DNA from 2 places in the Streptomyces sp. NPDC002776 genome. Region 1 is predicted to be linked to the other one. Evidence: riboswitches for the same ligand, from Rfam matches in the RefSeq annotation. Region 1 holds a riboswitch; the other holds the start of a gene.
The links. A riboswitch is a leader RNA that binds a small molecule or an ion and turns the genes downstream of it on or off. The one in region 1 is predicted to bind cobalamin.

Region 1 (7,408 bases):
TCCAGGTCAGGGCGGGGCCGTAGATGCCCTGGGCGGGCTCGGCGTGCCCCTCGTACACGCCCTTGGCGACGGCGGAGGTGTCGATCGCCTCGCGCGCGGCGGCCCGCAGCCCCGCGTCCTCGAAGGCACCTCGCTGGGTGTTGAGGTACAGGCTGGTGTTCCGCGCGGTGTTGATCTCGTGGACGGTGTCCGTGTCCAGGGAGGCGACCTGCGCGACGGGCAGAGCCTCGGCGATGTCCACGTCCCCGGTGCGCAGCGCGTTGGCGCGGGCGGTGCCGTCCGAGACGAACTTCGCGTCGATGCCGGACGCCTGGGCGCGCCCGCCCCAGTAGTCGTCGTAGCGGTCCAGGGCGGCTGCCGTGTCCCCGGTGGTCCGGGTGAGTTCGAAGGGGCCGGTGGCGGTGCCGGCCGGGTTCACCTTGCCGTCCTTGCCGTACGCCTTGGGGGAGAACACCGCCAGGCTGGGGTTGGTCAGCCGCAGCGGCAGCACCGGGTCGGCCTCGCCCGTGCCGACCTTGACCTGGTCCTCCCCGACGGCCTCGGCGGTCAGCTTCACGCCGGAGATCGCGGTCGGCGCCGGGTCGGCAGCGGCGGCGTGGGTGAGGGCGGAGGCGACGGCCTTCGCGGTGACCTCACTGCCGTCCTGGAAGGTGGCGTCCCTCAGCGTGAACACCCAGCTTTTTCCGCCCTGTTGGCTGCTCCACGACTCGGCGAGCGCGGGGGCCGCGGTGCCGTTGGCGTCCAGCCGGGTCAGCCCTTCGCTCACACCGAGCCGGGACAGGATGAAGGTGTCCTGGCCGCCGTACGGCGAGTAGTTCTCCGTCGGCTGGAAGGCGAATGCCACCCGCAGGCGCCCGGCCTCACCCGAGCCGGAGGAGTCCGAGGACGAGTCGTCGTCAGTGGAGGCGAAGCAGCCGGAGAGCACGGGGGCGAGCAGCAGGCCGGCTATGAGTCGACGGCGGGGAGATCTCATGGTCCTCGTTCTGACTTTCCATAGGGCGGACGTTCCCGTACGGGTCGGTCGGCCGACATCGACCAGCATCATATGAATATGATTTTCATTTAAGCAAGCGGGATCTCGAAGTGCACCACGCCGTTGCCGCCGCCGGGCAGGTCCTCCCTCTCGTCGCAGACGGCCTTGCCCAGCGTCCGCCACAGACCCATCGCGCCGGGGGAGTGCGGGTCGGTGTGCAGGTACACGGACCGGTAACCGCCGTCCGTCCGCGCGAAGTCCAGCAGCTCTGTCACCAGTTGCCGGGCCAGCCCGCGCCGCCGGTGCTCCGGGCGCGTGTACACGCGCCGCAGCTGCGCGGTCTCACCCGACGGGTACCGCTCGGCCAGCCACCGCGGGTTCGGCGGATGGACCGGCCCCCGCGCGTCGAGCGCGGCCGTCGCGGCCACCGTCCCGTCCTCCTCGTCGACGGCGACCAGCAGGGTGTGCCGGGGCGGGGCGACGTAGAACGACCCCGGATCGATGATGTCGGCGTGCCAGCGCGGCACGTAGCCGGTGCCGAAGTCGCGGTAGACGGTGTCGAGCATCACCGCCCGCGCCTCGTCGAGGTCGGCGGCCATGGCGGCCCTGATGCGATAGTTCTGCATCTGCGCATCATATGCAGGTAGCCCTGTGCGATGATGTCCGGCGACAAGGCGACGGCGGACGAGGAAGCCGGTGTGAATCCGGCGCGGTCCCGCCACTGTGATCGGCGAGCCAGTCCCGAACAGGCCACTGCCCCAAGCCGGGTGGGAAGGCCGGGACGCGCTTCGACCCGAGAGCCAGGAGACTCACGCGGTCGCCTCCTCGACGAACCCGGGGCGGATTTCTCGGAGGAGGGTGGTTCGGCATGCCCGTGAGGCCGGCCGAGGAGGCGTACGGCAGCCCAGTGGGCGCAGTCGGTACAAGACCGGTAACTCCGGTGCCGTGCCGGGTCGTTGTGTGCCGGGACTGCTGCTGCGGCAGTCCCGAGGTGACCGGCGTCGATCACACCGCGCAGACCGCGCGCCTGGGCGAGGTCGCTCCCGTACGCGTCTCCGCCTGCCTGGATGTGTGCGATCAGGCCAACGTGATCGTCGTGCAGCCCTCCTCCGCCGGACGGACCGCCGGGGCGCGGCCGGTCCGGCTGGGCCTGGTCAACGACCCCGCCGCGACCGAGGACATCGCCGCCTGGGCGAGCGCGGGCGGCCACGGCATCGCTGCCCGGCCCGAGATCCTCGACCTCTACGCCTTCACCCCGCCCCGGCGCCGCGCGGCCCGCTGAGACCGGCAGCCTGCGCGCCGACCGTCCGTAGCACCCGTACGAGAGGACCTTCCCCATGACGGGCAGACGTCTGCTGTCCCCCTTGCTGGCCACGGCCACCGCTGTGCTCATCACCAGTTGCGGTGCAAACGCCCAGGACAACGCCCGGGGCTCCGACGGACCGGCCGTGAAGGGATTCCCGGTCACCGTGTCCAACTGCGGGGTGACAACGACGTTTCAGCGCCCGCCGCAGCGCGCGGTGTCCTTGAACCAGCACGCGACCGAGGTGATGCTGGCGCTCGGGCTGGAGAAGTCGATGGTCGGCACGGGCTACCTCGACGACGCGATCCTCCCCGAGTACCGGGCCGCCTACGACAAGGTCAAGGTGCTGTCGGAGCAGTACCCGTCGTACGAGACGCTGTTGGCCGCCGAGCCCGACTTCGTCTACGGCGGCTGGGCCTCCACCTTCGACGAGAAGGAGGGCCGCTCCCGTGACGCCTTCACCCAGGCCGGCATCAACACCCGCCTCAACATCGAGGAATGCCCGGCCGGGCCGGTGACGATGACCGCGATGGACAAGGAGATCCGCGAGGTCGCCAAGGTCTTCGGCGTCCCCGAGCGGGCAGAACGGCAGATCGAACGGCTGCACACCACCCTGGAGGAGGTGGACAGCAAACTCGACGGAGCGGAGCCGGTAAAGCTGTTCGTCTACGACAGCGGCGACAAGAGCGCCTTCACCGCGGGCGGCGCGGGCATCGGCAACGACATGATCGAGCGCGCCGGAGGCGTCAACCTCTTCGCCGACCTCGACAAGCCGTTCGGTGACGTGTCGTTCGAGCAGGTGGCCGAGCGGGCGCCCGAGGTCATCGTCATCTACGACTACGGCGACCAGAGCGTGGCGAAGAAGAAGGAGTTCCTGCTCGCCAATCCGGCGCTGAAGGACGTGCCCGCCATCAAGAACCGGCGGTTCGCGGTGCTGCCGCTGTCCTCCACCGTCGTGGGCGTACGGGTGCCCGCGGCCGTTGCGTCGCTGGCCCGTCAGCTCCACCCGGACCGCTTCCGGTGACCGGCGTGAGCGAACCGGCCGCCGCCGGCACCGACGCCGTCGCAACGGGCAGGACGCCGGTAACCGCCGACACGGTCGGCAAGGGCTCTGCCAGGACCGGGACCGCGCAGGCCGTCACCGGCCGCCGCAGGCTCCCTTACGCCCTGGTGCTGGCCGGGCTCGCCGCCTTGGTGGCGGTGGCGGCGACGTTCGGGATCGCGGCCGGTTCGGTCACGATCCCGGCCGACGAGGTGTGGGGCATCCTGCTCCACCACCTGCACCCCGCCCTCGCCGATGAGACGTGGCCCCCGGTACGGGAGACGATCGTCACCGACGTCCGGCTGCCCCGCGTACTGCTGTGCGCGGTGGTGGGAGCCGGCCTGACGGTGGCGGGCATGGCGTTGCAGGCACTGATCCGCAACCCGCTCGCCGACCCGATGCTGCTGGGAGTGTCGTCGGGCGCGAGCGTCGGCGCGGTCCTGGTCCTCGTCCTCAACGTCACGCTGTTCGGAGCCTTCTCGCTGCCGCTGGCGGCGTTCTGCGGCGCGCTGGCGGCCCTGGTCGCGGTGTACTTCCTGGCCCGCTCCGGCGGACGGATGACCACCGTACGGCTGGTCCTGGCGGGCGTGGCGATGGCCGAGGTGCTGTCGGCGGTGGCGAGTTTCCTCGTGGTCACCTCCAACGACCCCCACAAGACGCAGTCGGCGATGCGCTGGATGCTCGGCGGACTGGCCGGTACCACCTGGACGATCGTGTGGATCCCGGCCGCCGTGGTCCTGATCGGTACGGCCGTCCTGCTCGGGGTGAGCCGTCCGCTGAACCTGCTGCTCGCCGGTGAAGAGGCCGCAGCCGCCCTCGGCCTGGACGTCCACCGCTTCCGTGCCGCACTGTTCACCCTGGTCGCGTTGATGATCGGCACGATCGTCGCGGTCAGCGGCCAGATCGGCTTCGTGGGCCTGATCCTGCCCCACGTCGTACGGCTCCTGGTCGGGGCCGACCACCGCCGAGCGCTCCCGGCCGCGGCTCTGCTCGGCGCGGCCTTCCTGATCGCCGCCGACCTGGCCGCGCGCACCCTGATGAGCCCCGAGGAGATCCCCGTCGGCATCCTCACCGCTCTGGTCGGCGGCCCCTTCTTCCTCTGGCTGATGCGAAGGAGCGCGCGATGACCGGGATGACCGGACGGCCGCCAACGGCACCCGCGATTCTGCACATTGACGACGTGTCGGTGGTTGTCGACGGCACGCCCTTGGTCGACCAGGTCTCTCTGACGGTGTCCGCCGGAGAGATGGTCGGGCTCGTCGGCCCCAACGGCGCCGGCAAGTCCACCCTCCTGCGCACCGTCTACCGGGCACTGCGCCCCACGTCGGGTCGTGTGCTGCTGGACGGGACGGACGTCTGGCGGATGCCCGGCAAGCAACTGGCCCGGCAGTTGGCGGCTGTCCTGCAGGAGCACGCCGGGGACTTCGAGCTCACCGTGTATGAGGTGGTGGCCATGGGCCGCACCCCCCACAAGCGCCCCTTTGCGGGCGATGACGCCGACGACCGCGCCATCGTCACGGCCGCCCTGACGGAACTGGACGTCACCGACCTCGCCCAGGCACCCTTCGACCGGCTGTCCGGCGGTGAGAAGCAGCGCGTCCTGATCGCCCGCGCACTCGTCCAGCAGGCCGGGACGATCGTGCTGGACGAACCCACCAACCACCTCGATCTACGCCACCAGCTCGACGCGCTCCGCCTCGTCCGCCGCCTCGGGGTCACCGCCGTGGTCGCCTTGCACGACCTCAACCTCGCCGCTTCGTTCTGCGACCGCCTCTGCGTGATGGACGCCGGACGTGTGGTCGCCCACGGCACACCCCGCGATGTCCTCAGGCCCGCCCTGTTGAGGGACGTCTACCGCGTCGAGGCGGACATCACCGAGCATCCCCGCACCGGCCTGCCACAGGTGATCCCGCTCACCGCCCACCAGCCCGCACCCGAACAGGAAGCCACGCAGACATGACCGCACCGGTACCTGCACCTGCTCGTGCGCCCGCCCGGGCCGTCGCCGCCGCGCTGCAGGACGTAGCGGCGCTGGGAGGCTTCTTCACCCTGACCCTGGGCGGCCCCGACCAGGGATGGCACCCGGTCACCGATGCCTACGCCCGAGGCTTTGCCGACCTCGCGCAGGTGATCACCGACCGGTACGACACCCGGGAGACGCGCATCGGCCTCTCCATCGCGCAGCTCGGCCACGCCGCCCGCCTGTGGTCCCCGGTCCTGGCCTGCACCCTCCTCCACGGCATCGTCCCCGACCTGGCCGGGCTGCACCGGGCCGACGAGGGCCCCACGCTGAGGCTGCCCAACCCCAGCGGCTGGCCCGCCGACCGAATCCCGCACCTCACCGAGAAGTTGTACGAGGTGGTGGTCGAGCAGCACCTGGACGCGCTGGCCGCGGGGAGCCGCGTCAAGATCTCGCCCCGACTCCTTGACGGCAACGCCGCTTCAGCACTGGCCGGCACCGCCCAGGTGCTTCTGACGGCACGGCCGGACCTGCGCGGCCCGCTCACCGAGCTCACCACCGGTCTCCTGGCCACCGGACGCCTGTCCGGCACCGGCCACTTCACCGCCGCCGACCTCAGCTTCCGTCGCCGCAGCTGCTGCCTCTTCTACCGCACTCCGGCGGGCACGAAATGCGGAGACTGCTGCCTGACCGGATGAGCCTGTTTCCGACTGACACGGACTTACTCGGTGACGAAAGGTGCATATCCGACTGCCACCTCGCTCACCTGAAGCTCCGAGAAGAGCAAGGTCACGTTGTGCGCGTCGGTTTCCATGCGCACCTCGGACTCAGGGAGGAGTTTGGCTCCCGGGTACAGGGCGTGCCATCGTAATCGCGCATGTAGTTGGTATATCCGTGGTGCACGACCATGGATAGCGCCGTACTTGAGCAGATGTTGGACGAGACCTTCGATCACGCTCGCCCTTCTATCTCACTCGACGAGCCCTTTCATAGCGAGACGCACGGTTCTGGGCGCTGTTGCCTCATAGGTGAGGAGATCTTCCTGGTGCGGATGACCCGGCTGCCCCCTGCCTCGCCTGGCCGGCAGGGTCGAGGGGGATCACTTCCATGCGAAAGGTCAGTAGCACGGGTTCAGGGGAGCAGATCACTTGCCGGCGGAGGCGCGTACGGCTTCGTGGACGGCGCGGGCGAGGCGGGCGCCCCATAGGGAGCGAGGGCCTGCGAAGGCGTGGACCTCGGATTCGGCGCGCGGGGAACGGGCGGCTATGCAGACGGCGTCCGTGGGGGTGCCGGAGCAGTCGTACCCCGCGTCGAGCAGTGCCTGCACCTTGGCTTCCGTGGCTGTGGCCACCGCGTTGACCAGTGCCGCGTCGGTCAGGGCGACGGGGAGTGTCGCGACGATGTTGATCGTGCCGGCGTGCGGTGCCGTGACCGTGCCCTCGGCCGGGGAAGCAGCCCATCCGCGTACCCCGAGCCCCGCGGTGGCCACGGCGTGCACCCCGCCGTCGAGGGCGTACCCGTAGGCGCGGACATCGGCCGCGGTCATCAACCCGACGCCCGGGCCATGAGCGCCGGCGGCCCGCGCCAGGCTGGCGAGGTGGCGGTCCGGGTCGATTCGACGGTAGCCATGGCCGACTTGAGCGTTCAGGATCCAGGCGCGTTCGCCGATGCCGCCGCCGAGCACTGCGCTGCTGATCATCCGCCAGCCGTCGCCCAGCCGCCACAGCAGGCTGTGCAGGCGCTCACCGTCCTCGACGCGGGTGAGGTGTTGCATGCCGGGCAGGCCCGCACGGTGGCGGGTCGGCGGATCGAGGGCGGTCACCGGACGGGCTCCTGTGCTTGCCGGGCGAGGATCCGGGTGATCGTACGCCGCGCTGTGTGGGCGGGCTGTGCCGGGCCAGGGCCGTCAGCGCGGCCGTTGTCATCGCCGATGGAGAGCATGGTCCGCGGGGTCGGCCCGCTCGGGACGCCGAGCGTCCGCTAACCTACCGGCCAGTAAGAAGCTTGTCCGTCAGCTTCCGCCCGACGTTGCGAGGTACTCGTGGACTCCACCGCCTCCCGTACGCCCGACCGCGCCGCCGCTCTCGCCGCCGACCGGTCCGCACTCCAGCTTGCCGGACTTCTGGCCGT
Region 2 (7,408 bases), on a different contig from region 1:
AGTGGAGGTCGACCTCCTCCACGGTCCAGGTGTTCTTGATGGCGTCCCGGTAGCGCTCGTAGAAGTCGGGGTAGCGCATGGGGCGCAGGGTCAGCTCGAAGCCCGGGTCGAGGAGATTCTGGTTACGGGTAGTCATTACTGGCAGGCCTCGCAGGACTCGGGGTTCTCAAGGGAGCAGGCGACGGCCTCTTCGGAGGTCGCCTGCTGGACGGGGACGGGGACGGTGGCCTGGGCCGCGCGGGCGATGCGGGTCGCCGGGCGCGAGCGCAGGTAGTACGTCGTCTTCAGCCCGGACTTCCAGGCGTACGCGTACATCGAGGAGAGCTTGCCGATGGTCGGCGTCTCCAGGAAGAGGTTCAGGGACTGGGACTGGTCCAGGAACGGGGTCCGGGCCGCGGCCATGTCGATCAGTCCGCGCTGCGGGATCTCCCACGCCGTGCGGTACAGCCGCCGTACCTCCTCCGGGATCCACCCGAAGTCCTGCACCGAGCCGTTCGCCTCGCGCAGCGCCTCGCGGGTGCGGGCGTCCCAGACGCCCAGCTCCTTCAGCTCCCGCACCAGGTAGGAGTTGACCTGGAGGAACTCGCCGGACAGCGTCTCGCGCTTGAACAGGTTGGACACCTGCGGCTCGATGCACTCGTAGACGCCGGCGATGGAGGCGATGGTGGCGGTGGGCGCGATGGCGAGGAGGAGGGAGTTGCGCATCCCGACCTCGGCGATCCGCTCGCGCAGCGCCGACCACCGCTCGGGCCAGGTGAGTTCGGTGTCGTAGTGGTCGGGGTGCAGGACGCCCCGCGCGGTACGGGTCTTCTCCCAGGCCGGCAGCGGGCCGTTGCGCTCGGCGAGGTCGGCGGAGGCCTCGTAGGCGGCGAGCATCACGCGCTCGGCGATCCGGGTGGAGAGCGCCTTGGCCTCCGGCGAGTCGAAGGGCAGCCGCAGCTTGAAGAAGACGTCCTGCAGGCCCATCGCGCCCAGGCCCACGGGGCGCCACTTGGCGTTGGAGCGGCCCGCCTGCTCGGTCGGGTAGAAGTTGATGTCGACGACCCGGTCGAGGAAGGTGACGGCCGTACGGACCGTCTCGTCCAGGCGTTCCCAGTCGATGCCGCCCTGGTCGACGAAGGCACCGAGGTTCACCGACCCCAGGTTGCAGACCGCGGTCTCCCCGTCGTCGGTGACCTCCAGGATCTCGGTGCAGAGGTTGGAGGAGTGGACCACATGGCCCGGCAGGGCGGTCTGGTTGGCGGTGCGGTTGGCGGCGTCCTTGAAGGTCATCCAGCCGTTGCCGGTCTGCGCGAGGGTGCGCATCATGCGGCCGTACAGGTCACGGGCGGGGATGGTCCGGCGGGCGAGCCCGCCGGCCTCCGCCTTGCGGTACGCCGCGTCGAACTCCTCGCCCCACAGGTCGACCAGCTCGGGCACGTCGGCGGGGGAGAACAGGCTCCACGGCTCGTCGGCGTTCACCCGGCGCATGAACTCGTCCGGCACCCAGTGCGCGAGGTTGAGGTTGTGCGTACGGCGGGCGTCCTCGCCGGTGTTGTCGCGCAGCTCCAGGAACTCCTCGATGTCGGAGTGCCAGGTCTCCAGGTAGACCGCGGCGGCTCCCTTGCGGCGGCCGCCCTGGTTCACGGCGGCGACGGAGGCGTCGAGGGTCTTCAGGAACGGGACGATGCCGTTGGAGTGCCCGTTGGTGCCGCGGATCAGCGAACCCCGGGCGCGGATGCGGGAGTACGACAGCCCGATGCCGCCGGCGTGCTTGGAGAGCCGGGCGACCTGGTGGTAGCGGTCGTAGATGGAGTCCAGCTCGTCCTTGGGGGAGTCGAGGAGGTAGCAGGACGACATCTGGGGGTGCCGGGTGCCGGAGTTGAAGAGCGTGGGGGAGGAGGGGAGGTAGTCGAGACGGCTCATGAGCCGGTAGAGCGCGGCGACTTCGTCCAGCGCGCGGACGGTGTCGTCCTCGGCGAGACCGGCGGCGACGCGGAGCAGGAAGTGCTGGGGGGTCTCGACGACCTTGCGGGTGAGGGGGTGCCGCAGGAGGTACCGGCTGTGCAGGGTGCGCAGTCCGAAGTAACCGAAGCGGTCGTCGGCGCCCGGGTCGACCAGCGCGTCCAGGCGCTCGGCGTGGATCCGTACGAACTCCGCGGTCCGGTCGGCGATGAGTCCCTCCCGGTGGCCGACCGCGACCGACCCGGTGAAGGACGTGACGCCCTGGGAGGCGGCCTCCTCGCGGATGCCGAGGGTGAGCAGCCGGGCGGCCAGCCGGGAGTAGGCGGGGTCCTCGGAGATGAGCCCGGCCGCCGCCTCGGTGGCCAGCTCGCGCAACTCCGCCTCGTCCGCGCGGGCGGACCGGCCGCGCAGCGCGGCGGCGGCGACCCGGCCGGGGTCGGCGTCGGGGAGGTCGGCGGTCAGCTCGGTCAGGGTCCGCAGCAGCGCGGTTCCGGGACCGTCGGTCTCCACCTGGGCGGCTGAAGCTGAAGCCGGGTCGGCTGGCGCGATGGTCACTGGGGGCTCTCCCTCGCTCGGCACGGGGCCTTGCGGAGGGCAGGAGGCAGCTCACGAGCGCACGCGGCGTCGCGTCCACCGGCCCATTCCCCGAGGCCCGGACGTCTGGCACCCGGACCGGACGGCCGGGTGCGCTGTCGGCAGGTCCTCGGACTGACGATCGGGCACAGATGTGCCCAAGTACACCGTTGCGGGACAGTTCCGGATTCGCACCGGATTCCCCTGCGGCGACAGCGAGCACGAGCATACATCTTGTGCCGCCCCGCGATGTCACCCCCAGATGTTGTGTCGCGTCGGCTTCAGAGCGTCAACTCATAGGTGAGGAGAGTGAAGTCGCCGTGCTCCGGGATGGGGTTCCAGTCGCGTTCCGGGGCGCGCCGGAAGCCGAGGCGCTCGTAGATGCGGTGGGCGGTGTGCATCAGGGCCTGGGTGGACAGGACGATGCCCGTGCACCCCGTCGTCGTGCGCGCCCGGTCGACGCAGGCGCGCACGAGGGCTTCTCCCACGCCCCGGCCGCGGGCCGCGTGCGCCACCGCCAGCATGCGGATCTCCGCCTCCCCGGGGCGGGCGAGATCGGCCATGGGGCCGCCGGCCGGCACGAAGGTGACGCCGCCGAGGAGCCGGTCGCACTCCACGGCCACCAGGACCTCGGCGGCCGCCGCCCGCTTGGCGACATCGCGGAGTTCGCCGAGGTACCAGTCGGCCTCGCCGAAGGTGAGGAGGCCGTCCTGGAGGTAGGCGCGGGCGGTGATCTCGCCCAGTTCGTCGTGTTCGGCGGGTTCCACCGGCCGGATCTGGAAGTCCATGCGGTCGAGTGTGGACGACGACGGGCCGCCGATGTCCTGCATTTCGGCGGCCCGCTGCGGGTGGGGTTCCCGGTCAGGGAATCGGCTTCAGTTCCTTCTGCACGCCCGGATCGCCCGCGTCCGCCGTGTAGTCCTCGGGGCTCGTTTCGTCGATGCCCTCGGGGGCCTTCGCCGCCCTCAGGACGAAGGTCAGGACCACGGTGACGACCAGGTTCAGCACGAACGCCGTCAGGCCGATGTAGCCGATCTCCCCGATGCCGGGGATCTCCTTCGACGAGCCGCCGAAGTGCTTCTGCGTCGGCGAGGCGACACCGTACGCCGCCACCGTGCCGTAGAGCATGCCGACCGCCCAGCCGCCGAGCAGCGCCCAGCGGTGGAACCAGCGGGTGAACAGGCCGCCGACCAGGGCCGGGAAGGTCTGCAGGATCCAGATGCCGCCCAGCAGCTGGAAGTTGATGGCGACCGTCTTGTCCATCGTCAGGACGAAGGCCAGCGCGCCCACCTTCACCAGCAGGGACACGATCTTGGAGACCTTGGTCTCCTGCTGCGGGGTGGCGTCCGGCCTGATGAAGTCCTTGTAGATGTTGCGGGTGAAGAGGTTCGCCGCCGCGATGGACATGATGGCCGCCGGCACCAGGGCGCCGATGCCGATCGCCGCGAAGGCCACGCCCGCGAACCAGTCCGGGAACATGTTCTCGAACAGCTGCGGGATCGCCAGCTGGCCGTTGTCCACCTTCACCCCGGCCGCGATCGCCATGAAGCCGAGCAGCGCGAGCAGACCGAGCATCAGCGAGTACAGCGGCAGGATCGTGGTGTTGCGGCGGATCACCTCACGGCTCCCGGAGGAGAGGGTCGCGGTGATCGAGTGCGGGTACATGAACAGCGCCAGCGCCGAGCCCAGCGCCAGGGTGGCGTACGTCCACTGGCCGGCCTCCGGTGGGACGAGACCGCCCACCCCGGTGGTGGTGAACTTCTCGCCCGCGTCGGCGAAGATGTCGTCGAACCCGCCCAGCTTGATCGGGATGTAGATGATCGCCACCGCGATCACCAGGTAGATCAGGGTGTCCTTGACGAAGGCGATCAGCGCCGGGGCGCGCAGCCCCGAGGAGTAGGTGTACGCGGCCAGCACACCGAACGCGATCAGCAGCGGCAGGTCCTTGATGAACCAGTTGGTGTCCTCCCCGCCGCCGACGCCCATCACGTCCAGCACCGCCTGGATGCCGACGAGTTGCAGCGCGATGTACGGCATGGTGGCGAGGATGCCGGTCAGGGCCACCGCCAGCGACAGGCCCTTGGAGCCGAAGCGGCCGCGCACGAAGTCCGACGTCGTCACGTACCCGTGCTTGTGGGAGACCGACCACAGGCGGGGCAGGAACGTGAAGATCAGCGGGTAGACCAGGATCGTGTACGGCACAGCGAAGAAGCCCGCCGCGCCGGCCGCGTAGATCGCCGCCGGGACCGCCACGAAGGTGTACGCCGTGTACAGGTCGCCGCCGAGCAGGAACCAGGTGACCCAGGTGCCGAACGACCGTCCGCCCAGGCCCCATTCGTCGAGGCTGTGCTCGTTCTCGGCCTTGCGCCAGCGCGCGGCGAGGAAGCCCATGACCGTGACGGCCAGGAAGAAGAAGATGAAGACGGCGAGTGCGACGCCGTTCACGCCGTCGTTCACTTGCCGCCTCCACGACGTGCGCGCTGGTCACGCTGCCACAGCTTGTACGCGACCATCGTCAGCGCGGTCGACAGGACCACCCAGGCCATCTGGTACCAGTAGAAGAACGGGATGCCGATGAAGGCCGGGTCGGTTTTCGCGTACGACCCGACCCACAGCATCGCCACGAAGGGCGCGAACAGGCAGAGGGCGATGACGACGCGCGCGGGCGTCACCACCGGCTCTCCGCTCGCCTCTGGGGCTTGTGACATCTGACGGCTCCGTCCCCTCGCTGATCACCTGAAAACGCGCAGGCAATCTAGGTCACGGTGTCGCAGAAACGGAACCCCTCGTCCGTATATCGGTCCGGCCAACTGGCCTCAGCAGCACCGGAAACCCTGGCGCGGGTCCGACTCCTGCCGGTCCGTCCGCATCCGCTCGAAGGAGCGGCGGCGGGAACAGCCCGGCCGGGGCGACGATCGAGCCGAGGGCCGCGGCGATCATCCAGGCGGCGGAGACGTCCGCCCCGCGGGCCGGCGCGAGTACCGCCCAGCCGGTGGCGCCGACCAGTCCGACGAGGGTCCATGACGATGGTTCGAGTGTTCGCGGTGCGCACCGGGTCGACCTCCCGTCCATGCGATGACGGGGAGGACCGTAGTGCCGCAGGGGAAGGGGCGCTGTACCGCGGGCGCTGACTCGGTCGAAGCTTCAACCGGCTTATTACTACGGCCGCTCAGCCTCGCCACGCTGTGTTGTCCCGGGGGCGACCCCCAGCCCCCGGCCGACGCCGCTGCCGCCCGGGCTCACTCCTGCGGCCGCTTCAGCCTCGCGACGGCACTACTCCTGCGGCCGCTTCAGCCTCGCCACGAACTTGTAGCGGTCGCCCCGGTACACCGACCGCACCCACTCCACCGGCCGGCCGTCCCGGGCCAGGGAGTGGCGGGAGAGCATCAGCATCGGCAGGCCCACGTCCGTGCCGAGCAGGCCCGCCTCGCGGGGTGTGGCCAGCGAGGTCTCGATGGTCTCCTCGGCCTCGGCGAGATGGACGTCGTAGACCTCGGCCAACGCGGTGTAGAGGGACGTGTACTTCACCAGGCTGCGCCGGAGTGCCGGGAAGCGCTTGGCGCTCAGGTGGGTCGTCTCGATCGCCATCGGCTCGCCGTTGGCCATGCGCAGGCGCTCGATGCGCAGCACACGCCCGCCCGCGGTGATGTCGAGCAGACCGGCGAGGCGGTCGTCGGCGGTGATGTAGCCGATGTCCAGCAGCTGCGAGGTCGGTTCGAGGCCCTGGGCGCGCATGTCCTCGGTGTACGAGGTGAGTTGGAGCGCCTGGGAGACCTTCGGCTTGGCGACGAAGGTGCCCTTGCCCTGGATCCGCTCCAGGCGGCCCTCGACGACCAGTTCCTGCAGGGCCTGACGCACCGTCGTGCGGGAGGTGTCGAACTCCGCCGCCAGCGTGCGCTCGGGCGGGACGGGGGTGCCCGGCGCCTGTGTCTCCGTCATGTCCAGCAGATGCTTCTTCAAGCGGTAGTACTTGGGCACGCGCGCGGTACGGACGGTCGCCCCAACCTCGTTCTCCGCACTGCTGACGTCGGTGCTCATGCTCTGCCTTCCCGGCTCCGGATGCGGCTCACCTCGTGATCCCCTCTGTATACCCTCACCACCACTTTTGGTCTAGTCCATAGAGCCAAGTGGTCTAGCGGACGAGAGTACTCCGGCGCCGGTGTTTTCGCTGCCTTCTTACTTAAAGGTTCCTGCATATGTAGGTCACATAACGGCTGGTCAGAGCGGGTTCCGGCCCCCTTGACAGGATTTTTGGTCTGGTCCAAGCTCCGGGTACTGGTCTACACCATTGGTCCAGGTCCCGGCCCATGGGCGGGGGGTTCATGGGCATCCCTGAGGAGGGTGGCGTGAAGCGCAAGCTGATATCCGCGATCGGTGTCGCGGCAATGATGGTCTCCATCGCGGCGTGCGGGGGCGACGACGGCGACGAGGGCGGCAAGGCCGGCGCGGACGGTTACGCGGGCCAGACCCTCACCGTCTGGGTGATGGACGGTTCCTCCCCCGACCAGTGGCAGAAGGACGTTGCCGCCGCCTTCGAGAAGAAGACCAAGGCGAAGGTCAAGTTCGAGATCCAGCAGTGGAACGGCATCCAGCAGAAGCTCACCACCGCCCTGTCGGAGGAGAACCCGCCGGACGTCTTCGAGATCGGCAACACCCAGACCCCGGCCTACGCCAAGACCGGCGGCCTCGCCGACCTGGCCGACCTGAAGGCCGAGATCGGCGCCGAGTGGACCGAGTCGCTGAACAACTCTTCGGTCTTCGAGGGCAAGCAGTACGCGGCGCCCTGGTACTTCGCCAACCGTGTCGTCCTCTACAACAAGAGCGTCTGGGCCGACGCGGGCATCAAGGACACCCCCAAGACCCGCGACGAGTTCTACAAGGACCTGAAGAC

Region 2: it holds a riboswitch for cobalamin, as region 1 does, so the genes downstream of both, ACWD11_RS00430 (ribonucleoside-diphosphate reductase subunit alpha) here and ACWD11_RS23675 ((2Fe-2S) ferredoxin domain-containing protein) in region 1, are expected to answer to the same signal.

Annotation. Positions count from the first base shown of each region.
Region 1 covers NZ_JBSFVG010000012.1:32,571-39,978, reverse strand. Annotated here, with positions in the region: gene ACWD11_RS23685 (ABC transporter substrate-binding protein) at 1-973, opposite strand, end outside; gene ACWD11_RS23680 (GNAT family N-acetyltransferase) at 1,063-1,599, opposite strand; cobalamin riboswitch at 1,616-1,804, shown strand; gene ACWD11_RS23675 ((2Fe-2S) ferredoxin domain-containing protein) at 1,842-2,255, shown strand; gene ACWD11_RS23670 (ABC transporter substrate-binding protein) at 2,311-3,300, shown strand; gene ACWD11_RS23665 (FecCD family ABC transporter permease) at 3,306-4,445, shown strand; gene ACWD11_RS23660 (ABC transporter ATP-binding protein) at 4,451-5,278, shown strand; gene ACWD11_RS23655 ((2Fe-2S)-binding protein) at 5,275-5,976, shown strand; partial or broken gene ACWD11_RS23650 (YxiG-like protein) at 6,000-6,149, opposite strand; gene ACWD11_RS23645 (adenosylcobinamide amidohydrolase) at 6,423-7,100, opposite strand; gene ACWD11_RS23640 (DoxX family protein) at 7,320-7,408, shown strand, end outside.
Region 2 covers NZ_JBSFVG010000001.1:83,092-90,499, reverse strand. Annotated here, with positions in the region: gene ACWD11_RS00435 (ribonucleotide-diphosphate reductase subunit beta) at 1-136, opposite strand, end outside; gene ACWD11_RS00430 (ribonucleoside-diphosphate reductase subunit alpha) at 136-2,499, opposite strand; cobalamin riboswitch at 2,622-2,746, opposite strand; gene ACWD11_RS00425 (GNAT family N-acetyltransferase) at 2,799-3,305, opposite strand; gene mctP (monocarboxylate uptake permease MctP) at 3,379-4,974, opposite strand; gene ACWD11_RS00415 (DUF3311 domain-containing protein) at 4,971-5,225, opposite strand; gene ACWD11_RS00410 (GntR family transcriptional regulator) at 5,791-6,555, opposite strand; gene ACWD11_RS00405 (extracellular solute-binding protein) at 6,864-7,408, shown strand, end outside.